2 regions of the Massilia sp. CFBP9012 genome follow, and region 1 is predicted to be linked to the other one. Evidence: riboswitches for the same ligand, from Rfam matches in the RefSeq annotation. Region 1 holds a riboswitch; the other holds the start of a gene.
The links. A riboswitch is a leader RNA that binds a small molecule or an ion and turns the genes downstream of it on or off. The one in region 1 is predicted to bind thiamine pyrophosphate.

Region 1 (5,216 bases):
GCCGCACATCGAGCAGAAGTGGGCGACCTTGGCCGAATCCTTCGGCAGGGTCTCGTCGTGGAATTCGCGCGCCTTGTCCGGGTCGAGGCCCAGGTTGAACTGGTCTTCCCAGCGGAACTCGAAGCGCGCCTTCGACAGCGCGTTGTCGCGTAGCTGGGCGCCGGGATGGCCCTTGGCCAGGTCGGCCGCGTGGGCGGCGATCTTGTAGGTGATGATGCCATCCTTGACGTCGTTCTTGTCGGGCAGGCCCAGGTGCTCCTTGGGCGTCACGTAGCACAGCATGGCGGTGCCGTACCAGCCGATATTGGCCGCGCCGATGCCCGAGGTGATGTGGTCGTAGCCCGGCGCGATATCGGTCGTGAGCGGCCCCAGCGTGTAGAACGGCGCCTCGTGGCACTGCTCCAGCTGCAGGTCCATGTTTTCCTTGATCAGGTGCAGCGGCACGTGGCCGGGGCCCTCGATGATGGTCTGCACGTCGTGCTTCCAGGCGATCTGGGTCAGCTCGCCCAGCGTCTTCAGTTCGGCCAGCTGGGCTTCGTCGTTGGCGTCGTAGATCGAGCCGGGCCGCAGGCCGTCGCCCAGGCTGAACGAGACGTCATAGGCCTTCATGATGTCGCAGATGTCCTCGAAGTGCGTGTACAGGAAGGATTCGCGGTGGTGGGCCAGGCACCACTTGGCCATGATCGAACCGCCGCGCGAGACGATGCCGGTCAGGCGGTTCGCCGTCATCGGCACGTAACGCAGCAGCACGCCGGCGTGGATGGTGAAGTAATCGACGCCCTGCTCGGCCTGTTCGATCAAGGTGTCGCGGAAGATCTCCCAGCTCAGGTCCTCGGCCTTGCCATTGACCTTTTCCAGCGCCTGGTAGATCGGCACCGTGCCGATCGGCACCGGGCTGTTACGCAGGATCCATTCGCGCGTCTCGTGGATGTGCTTGCCGGTCGAGAGGTCCATCACCGTGTCGGCGCCCCAGCGGATGGCCCAGGTCATCTTTTCCACTTCCTCGCCGATCGACGAGGTGACGGCCGAGTTGCCGATATTGGCGTTGACCTTCACCAGGAAGTTGCGGCCGATGATCATCGGTTCCAGTTCCGGGTGGTTGATATTGGCCGGGATGACGGCGCGGCCGCGCGCCACTTCCGAGCGCACGAATTCGGGCGTGATCTCGGCCGGGATGCTGGCGCCGAAGGACTGGCCCGGATGCTGGCGGCCCAGCAGCGCCGCTACCCGCTGGCCCATCGGGCCGGACGACTCCAGCGAGGCGATGTATTGCTTGCGCTGCATGTTTTCGCGCAGGGCGATGAATTCCATCTCGGGCGTGATGATCCCCTGGCGCGCATAGTGCATCTGGGTGACGTTGGCGCCGCTCCTGGCCTGGCGCGGCGCGCGCTGCAGGTTAAAGCGCAGCGCGGCCAGCTGCGGGTCGTTCAGCCGCGCCTGGCCGTAGTGCGAGGTCGGGCCGTCCAGCTGCCCGGTGTCGCCCCGTTCGGCGATCCATGCCTGGCGCATCGGCGCCAGGCCGCTGCGGATGTCGATCGCCGCGCCCGGCTCGGTGTACGGGCCGGAGGTGTCGTAGACGAACAGCGGCGGATTCGGCTCGGCGCCGAAGCTGTCGGGCGTGGGCGACTGGCTGATTTCGCGCATCGGCACACGGATGTCGGGCCGGCTGCCTTCGATATAGACCTTGCGCGAATTGGGTAGTGGGTTGACGGCCGCGTGGTCCACCGTGGCGGTGGCGGCGTCAAATTTCAGAGGTGCGTTCATGTGGCTCCCTTGCTTGCGGAGCCAGCAAAGGAGGTGCCGGGTGCGGCAAAACGGGCGGATGTGCGCACGCTTGCATCGATTCGGCTGCTTCCCTTCGCTGGCATTATCCAGATCAGGTTCGGAGGGTATTTCTCACCCACGCGCCGTTGTAACGACGCACAGGACCCCTAGCGTTTGCCGGCCGAGTTTCCCCGGTCCAGCGCAGTAAATTATACGCGCTTGTAATTTATAATGGTTGTTTTCGAAAATATCACTCCGACCACATCATGGAATTAGCCAAGTCTTTCGAGCCAGCCGATATTGAACAGTTCTGGCGCGCCGAGTGGGAAAAACGCGGTTACTTCACCGCCACCATGGACGAGGGCAAGCCATCGTTCAGCATCCAGCTGCCGCCGCCAAACGTGACCGGCACCTTGCACATGGGCCACGCGTTCAACCAGACCGTCATGGACGGCCTGACCCGCTACTACCGCATGCGCGGCTACAACACCGCCTGGGTGCCGGGCACCGACCACGCCGGCATCGCCACGCAGATCGTGGTCGAGCGCCAGCTCGACGCCCAGAAGATCTCGCGCCACGACCTCGGCCGCGACGCCTTCCTCGAAAAGGTCTGGGAGTGGAAGGAAAAATCGGGCGACACCATCACCGGCCAGATGCGCCGCCTGGGCGCCTCGCCCGACTGGAAGCGCGAATACTTCACGATGGACGAAACCCGCTCGAAGTCGGTGGTCGAAGTCTTCGTGCGCTTGTACGAGCAGGGCCTGATCTACCGCGGCAAGCGCCTGGTCAACTGGGATCCGGTGCTGGGCACGGCCGTGTCGGACCTCGAAGTCGATTCGCAGGAAGAAGACGGCTCGATGTGGTACATCCAGTACCCGCTGGTCGACGGCAGCGGCCACCTGACGGTCGCCACCACCCGTCCCGAAACCATGCTGGGCGACGTCGCCGTCGCGGTCGACCCGACCGACGAACGGTATACGAGCCTCGTGGGCAAACTGATCAAGCTGCCGCTCACCGGTCGCGAGATCCCGATCATCGCCGACAGCTACGTCGACAAGGAATTCGGCACCGGCTGCGTCAAGATCACCCCGGCCCACGATTTCAACGACTACGCCGTCGGCCAGCGCGCGAACCTAGCGCCGATCAATATCTTCACGCTGGACGCCAAGATCAACGAAAACGGCCCGGCCCAGTACCAGGGCCTGGACCGCTTCGCCGCGCGCAAGCAGATCGTCGCCGACCTGGAAGCGCTCGGCCTGATGGAACAGATCAAGCCGCACAAGCTGATGGTTCCGCGCGGCGACCGCACCAACGTCGTGATCGAGCCGATGCTGACCGACCAGTGGTTCGTCGCCATGACCAAGCCGGCCCCGGAAGGCACTTTCAATCCAGGTAAGTCGATCACCGACGTGGCGCTGGAAAAAGTCGCCAACGGCGAGATCAAGTTCGTGCCCGAGAACTGGAGCACGACCTACAACCAGTGGCTGGGCAATATCCAGGACTGGTGCATCTCGCGCCAGCTGTGGTGGGGCCACCGCATCCCGGCCTGGTTCGCCGAGGACGGCAGCATCGTCGTCGCGCGCGACGAAGAAGAAGCCCAGGCCAAGGCCGCCGCACAAGGCATCGCCGGTGAGCTGCGCCGCGACGACGACGTGCTCGACACCTGGTTCTCGTCGGCCCTGGTGCCCTTCTCGACCATGGGCTGGCCCGAAGAAACGCCGGACATGAAGATGTTCCTGCCGTCGTCGGTGCTGGTCACCGGCTTCGACATCATCTTCTTCTGGGTGGCGCGCATGGTCATGATGACCGCCCACTTCACCGGCAAGGTGCCGTTCGAGACCGTATACGTGCACGGCCTGGTGCGCGACTCGCAGGGCCAGAAGATGTCGAAGTCGAAGGGCAACACGCTCGATCCGATCGACCTGATCGACGGCATCGACGTCGAGACCCTGGTGGCCAAGCGCACCACCGGCTTGATGGACCCGCGCGCGGCCGAGAAGATCGCCAAGGCCACGCGCAAGGAATTCCCGGACGGGATCGCGGCCTTCGGCACCGACGCCGTGCGCTTCACCATGGCGAGCTACGCTTCGCTGGGCCGCAACATCAACTTCGACCTGGGCCGCGCCGAGGGTTACCGCAACTTCTGCAACAAGCTGTGGAACGCGACCCGCTTCGTGATGATGAATACCGAGGGCAAGGATTGCGGCGCTCCGGCTGCCGAAGACCTGTCCCCGGCCGACCGCTGGATCATCTCGCTGATGAACCGCGTCGAGCTCGACATCGCGAAAGGCTTTGCCGACTACCGCTTCGACAATATCGCCAGCAGCATCTACAAGTTCGTATGGGACGAGTACTGCGACTGGTACCTGGAAGTGGCCAAGGTGAGCGTCCAGCAAGGCACCGAAGCCCAGCAGCGCGCCACCCGCCACACGCTGCTGCGCGTGCTGGAAGTGATCCTGCGCCTGGCGCATCCGATCATCCCGTTCGTGACCGAGGCGCTGTGGCAGAGCATCGCGCCGCTGGCCGGCAAGACCGGTGAAACGATCATGCTGCAGCCCTACCCGCTGGCCGATACCTCGCTGGTCGACGAAGAAGCCGAAGCCTGGATGGAGCAATTCAAGGCGCTGACCGACGCCACCCGCAACCTGCGCGGCGAGATGTCGCTGTCGCCGTCGGTGCGCGTGCCGCTGATCGTCGAGCCGGGCAATGAAGCCGATCGCGCCAGGATGGCGGTGTTCGCACCGTACATCCAGCTGCTGGGCAAACTGGCCGAAGTGCAGATCGTCGACGCACTGCCGGAATCGCCAGCCGCGGTGTCGATCGTCGGCACCACCAAGCTGATGCTGAAGGTCGAGATCGACGTCGCCGCCGAACGCGAGCGCCTGTCGAAGGAGATCGCCCGCGTCTCCGGCGAGATCGCCAAGGCCAACGGCAAGCTGTCGAACGAAAGCTTCGTGGCCCGCGCGCCGGCCGCCGTGGTGGCGCAGGAGCAGGAACGCGTGGCAAACTTCTCGGCCACCCTGGCCAAGATGCAGGAGCAGCTGGAGAAGCTGCCGGCCGCTTGATCGTCGCTGGCAGTCGCACGTCGTCCCCGCGCAGGCGGGGACCCAAGTTTTAAGCAGACCACTTATGCGAATTTAAGTGGCTGCTCAAGCTAACTTGGGTCCCCGCCTCCGCGGAGACGACGTTTTTGGGCTGCTGGAAGAATGAGCGTTTCGATACGCAGAATCTCGCAGCCTCTTGCAGCTTCTCGCAGCCTCTCCTTATTTCAAGCCCTGCCACCAGCGCCCGCCAGCATGCGGCTGTTTCAGGTCCAGCGCCTCCCCCATCTCGGGCGTGGTCAGCTTGACGCCCTTGTCGTCCGCCAGCTGCGCGATCCGGTCGAACGGATCCTGCCAGCGATGCATCCCCAGGTCGAAGGTGCCGTTATGCACCGGGAACAGCCAGCCCGC
Region 2 (5,216 bases), on a different contig from region 1:
GTGCGTTCGCTGGCGGCCGACCCGGTCTGTGCGTCCGGCCTGGTGCCGCGCATTCCCGAACTGGTGTCGCAACTGCTTACCGCGCTGTCCGACGAGAACATCTCGACCGGCGCGCTGTCGGCCCAGGTCGGGCGCGACCTGGTGCTGGTGGCCGAAGTGATCCGCGAAGCCAACAGCGCCTATTACCGGCCGGTGACCCCGATCGAAACACTGGAAGGCGCGGTGACGATGCTCGGCCTGAACGGTTTGCGCATGCTGCTGGCGCGCATCGCGTTCCGGCCGCTGGTGCGGGTCAAGGTCCAGGGCGTGGCGCGCCAGGTGGCGCCCAATGTGTGGAAGCATTCCGAACGCTGCGCGTTCGCCGCCAGCGTGATGGCGCCGGGCCTGTCGGCCGGCGTGTTCGAATCCTACCTGGCCGGCCTGATGCAGAATCTGGGATTGCAGGTCGCGTTCCAGGTGGCCGACCGCATCTGCGAAGGCAGGGTGCCCGGTTCCAGCGAATTCGGCATCGAACTGTTCGCGGCCAGCCGCCAGCTGTCGTCGGTGATCGCCAACCACTGGGACTTCCCGCCCGAGGTGGTGGAAGCGATCGAGCAGGCCGGCGAACCGGATGGTTCGCACCTGGCGCAGGCGCTGGCCCAGGGCGACCGCATCGCCAAGCTGCGCCTGTTGCTCGACGCCGAGGTAATCGAAGACGATGATGTGCTCATCACCCGCGGACTGAATGGCTTCCAGCGGCGCTGCCTGGGCAAGCTGGTGGATTTGTCGGATTGATGCATGACGCCTGCCACGGCGCGCGTGGCAGGCGAAGCGGATGCATGCTTAGAAATCGATCTGCGCCGACAACTTGAACGTGCGCGGCGCCCCCGGCAGCAAATACCCACCCAGCGACTGCGTCACGTCACGCCAGTAGAACTTGTCGAAGGCATTGTCCACCCGTGCGCGGATGATCGTGTTCAGCCCACCCGCGCGCAGCAGGTAGGACGCGCCAAACCCGGCCACGTGATAGCCCGGCACCTTGACGCGATTGGCCGGATCGAACACCTTGTTGCCCGAGTACTGCCACTGCGCGTCGAGCTTCAGACCCGCCACTTGCGGCACCGCGTACTCGACCCAGGCGGTGGTGCGCAGCTCTGGCACATTGGTCACGCGCTTGCCTTCGGTCGACGCGTCGCCGGTGTCCTTCTGGTCGGTGTCGAGCGCCATCAGCGACAGGCTGTAGTTCAGGTCGGGCGTGGCGCGGCCCATCGCCGACAGCTCGACGCCGCGGTGGGTCTGCTCGCCGGCGCGCACGAAGGTGTTGGCGGCGTTCGTGTATTCCAGGCCCTGGCGGATCTCGAACAACGCGCCCGACAGCGCCAGCTGCTCGTTGACGTTGCGCTTGACGCCGAACTCCAGCTGCTTCGAGCGGCTCGGTGGCAGGGCGGTGTTCTGGTTGGTGGTTTCCATCGGCGCGATGCCGCCATATTGCAGGCCATGGCTGATCGAGCCGTAGACGCGCCAGTCGCGCGCCGGCGCATACACCAGCGCCACGTTCGGCAGCGCGAACGAATCCTTGGTGTGTACCCAGCCGCCCTCGATTTCTTCCAGCGCGTCGAGCTTGAGCTTCACGTAGCGCACGCCGGCGTGCAGGGTGAATTGGGGCGACAGGGTCATCACGTCCTGCACGAACAGCGAGCGTTCTTCTGTGCTGCGGCGTTCCATCACGGGGCCGGTCACGCGGTCGCTGGCTACCTGCGGCACGACGGTCGGGTTCCAGATATTGCTGGAGCCGACGTAGTCGTAGACGTATTCGCCGAAGCTGTCGTGGCGCTCGGCATACGAGCCGCCGACGGTCAATGAGTGACGCACCGCGCCGGTGTCGAAGCGGCCCTGCAGCATCGCCTGCAGGCCCCACGGCGTCTTGCGCTCGCCCGTGCTCTGGAAGTCGTACACGTCGTAGTCGCCGTTGGAGCAGTAGCCCGGATAGTAACCATCGTCCTCGTTGCTGCAGCCGTAGGGGAAGGCCGTGAAGTCATCGCGCTTGAACCAGTGCTTGTTGGCGCTGACGGTGGCATTCCAGGCGTCACTGATGCGGTACTCGAAACGCAGGCCCAGGTTGCTGCTGTCGGTATCGACTGGGCGGGTCCATGGTTGGTCGTTGAGCAGGGTCTTGGCCGAGATCCCGGTGGGCAGCGCCTCATTGCGGATCAGCTGGTAGCCCGGCGCCGTGACCTGCGACTTGTGCTGGTGGTCGAGGTCGATCTGGAACAGCGCGTCCGGCGTGATCTGCCAGTCGAAGGCGGCCGAGACGAACTGGCGCTCGCCGTCGGCGCCACGCACGTAGGACTTGAGGTCCTCGGCGGCGGCATTGATGCGATAGCCGAAGCGGCGGTCTTCGAAACGGCCGCCCAGGTCGACCGCGCCGTACACGGTGCCGCGCTCGCGCACTTCCACCATGGCCTGGCGCAGCGGCGCGTTGGTCGGCCGCTTGGTGACGAAGTTGATCATCCCGCCCGGGGCCGCGACGCCGGCCTGCAGGCCGGCCAGGCCGCGCAAGACCTCGATGCGTTCCTTGTTCTCGATCGGGATTTGCGTGTCGCCCGAGATCGCGATCATGTCCTTGCGGTAGCTGGTGGCGTTGTCGAGCGCGAAGCCGCGGATCGAGAACTGCTCGGCGTAGCCGATCGCATTGTAGGCGTCGCCGATCGAGGCGTCGTAGCGCGCGGCGTCGGTGGCGCTGCGGATCGACAGGTCCTGCATCTGGCTCTGGCTGATCGAGGTGATCGAGGCCGGGGACTCGAGCAACGGCACGTCGGCGAAGCCGCCGACGCTGGCGCGGTCGAGGGCGATCCACTTGCTGCCGGTGACGACGACGGACGCAGGCTCTTGTGCGAAGGCCTGGGTCGACAGGGAAAACGCCTGCACGATGGCGCAGGCGAGGACGGTGTGCTTCGAGGTGAATGTCATGGTTTGCTCGTTTTCGCGCGCCACGCGGCGCGCTGCTTTTATCAAAGCCGGAGCCAACGTGGGGGAAGGGCAAACGAATGGGGGTGCTGCGTTGCGCTTTCCTTCGCTGGCATTATCCAGATCAGGTACGAAGGGTATCTCTCACCCGGAACAACGTTCCAGGACCCCTAGCGAGTCGCGAGTGTATCACGGCCCCGGGCGGCCGTGGTGAATCTGTCAAGCCGGTTTGATCGGGGCCGCTCAGGCTTTCGCGGTCGACGGCGCTTCGGCCACCGTTGGCTGGGTGGCGGCTGGCGTCACCATGTGGCGCAGCAGCACGGCGCGCGCCGCGTCGCCGATGGCGCGCCAGTGTTCGCGCCGCTGCGCCGCGCGCTTGCGGTGCTTCGATGGCATGTCTTGCAGCGGCTTGAGGTAGAACGGCAGCGGCACCAGGAAGCTGCGCGCGTCCAGCTCTGCCCCGCCAAGGATGCGCCAGAAGCCGTCGTAGGCGTTCTCGAAGGCCTTGTCTTGCGCCGCTTCATAAGCCACGTGCGCGCTGCCGCGCACCGCGACCACCCGGTCCAAGCCCAGCGCCTGGGCCGCGCCTTGCAGGGCGGCGAAGCAGAAGAAGCTTGGCGAATTGTTGGGGAAGACGCGCTCGAAAGCCTCGAAGGCGCCGCCGGCATCGCGCCACAGGCCGGCGTTGCGGGTGACGAAAGGAACGATCGGCAGGTCGACGCCCACCACCGCGCCCTCGACCCAGGTCCAGGACAGGCGGTGCAGCACCGCGCCGTCGACGACCAGGGACAGCGTCAGCTCGCCTTCCGGGTCGATGCGGGGCGCGTGCTCGAGCCGCATGATGAAACTGCCACTGTCGTCCTCATGCTGCCACAGCACCAGGCCGCCGTGGTGCGCGGTCTGCCGGTAGGCGTTGTTGAAGGTCGCTTCTTCGAAGCGGTAGTGGGCCAGCACGCAGCGCATGCGCTCGCGCACTTTCATGCCGCGGGCCAGGTAGTCGCGACCGCTTACATGGCGGAACAGGTCGTCGTCGGGCGCGTTTTCGAGACGGCGCACCAGCTTGAGACGGGACAGGGACTGGTGCTCGCGCCAGTAGCGCAGCGCATGCCAGCGTTGGGTGAGACGAGCGAAGATCATCGAGCGCTCCATTCGGCGTAGAAGGTCTTTGTCTTGCCGGGCGATGCCCGGCAATGAGCAGAAATAATTCCGTTCTGCAATTATGTGCCGAATTGCTAGCTCGTGCCCGGACGAAGTGCAAACAGTGCTTGGGAACCAAGGCGGGCATGATCTGTCATGGGACTCTCTCTGGACGTTTTTACTTATGGTTGTTTTTAGGCATGCACGACAAGACTACCATGTTTGCGGCGCGCCACGCTTCTTCATTCATCATCGATAATGCGCCGGAACCAACCAGCAATGGAGGAAGCAGATGGCGTATGAACTGTTTTATTGGCCGAGCATCCAGGGACGCGGCGAATTCGTCCGCTTGGCGCTGGAAGAAGCGGGCGCTGACTACGTCGACGTGGCGCGCCGCGAGGGTGGCATCGACCTGTTGATGGCGGCGCTCGACGTCGAGGAGTATCCGGCCTTCGCGCCGCCCTTCCTGAAGTCCGGCGAGCTGGTCATCGGCCAGGTGGCCAACATCCTGCTCTACCTGGGCGAGCAGCACGGCCTGGCGCCGCGCACCGACCCGGGCCGTCTGTGGGTGCACCAGCTGCAGCTGACCATCGCCGACCTGGTGACCGAGGCCCACGACACCCATCACCCGATCGCGTCGGCGCTGTACTACGAAGACCAGAAACCCGAGGCGCTGCGCCGCTCGGCCGACTTCGTCGAGTCGCGCATCCCCAAGTTCATGGCCTATTTTGCGCGCCTGCTGTCCAACCCCGAGCCGCGCGACTATCTCACGGGCGACAAGATCACCTATGCCGACCTGTCGCTGTTCCAGGTCATCGAAGGCCTGCGCTATGCCTTCCCGAATGCGATGAAGAAGATCGAGCAGGAGCATCCGGTGCTCACCGGCCTGCGCGACCGGGTTGCCGCGCGGCCGAACATCGCCGCCTATCTCGCGTCCGACCGGCGCATCCCGTTCAATGAGGAAGGCATCTTCCGCCGCTATCCTGAGCTCGATCAGTAATTAGTCCCAGGCCGGAGCGAAGTCCGGACTGACCAGGCGCCCGCCATTGTCGAGCGCATCGATGGCGGCGCTGTCCTCCCGGTCCAGCACGAGTCCGGGCGCCCGCAGGTTGCCGGCCAGGTTCTCGCGTTTG

Region 2: it holds a riboswitch for thiamine pyrophosphate, as region 1 does, so the genes downstream of both, SOM61_RS20950 (TonB-dependent siderophore receptor) here and thiC (phosphomethylpyrimidine synthase ThiC) in region 1, are expected to answer to the same signal.

What each region holds. Positions count from the first base shown of each region.
Region 1 is NZ_JAXCWM010000016.1:17,608-22,823, forward strand. It holds gene thiC (phosphomethylpyrimidine synthase ThiC) at 1-1,764, opposite strand, end outside; TPP riboswitch at 1,837-1,943, opposite strand; gene SOM61_RS22770 (valine--tRNA ligase) at 2,031-4,829, shown strand; gene SOM61_RS22775 (MBL fold metallo-hydrolase) at 5,028-5,216, opposite strand, start outside.
Region 2 is NZ_JAXCWM010000013.1:135,449-140,664, forward strand. It holds gene SOM61_RS20945 (HDOD domain-containing protein) at 1-774, shown strand, start outside; gene SOM61_RS20950 (TonB-dependent siderophore receptor) at 823-2,949, opposite strand; TPP riboswitch at 3,031-3,128, opposite strand; gene SOM61_RS20955 (DUF535 family protein) at 3,190-4,083, opposite strand; gene SOM61_RS20960 (glutathione S-transferase) at 4,376-5,083, shown strand; gene dkgB (2,5-didehydrogluconate reductase DkgB) at 5,084-5,216, opposite strand, start outside.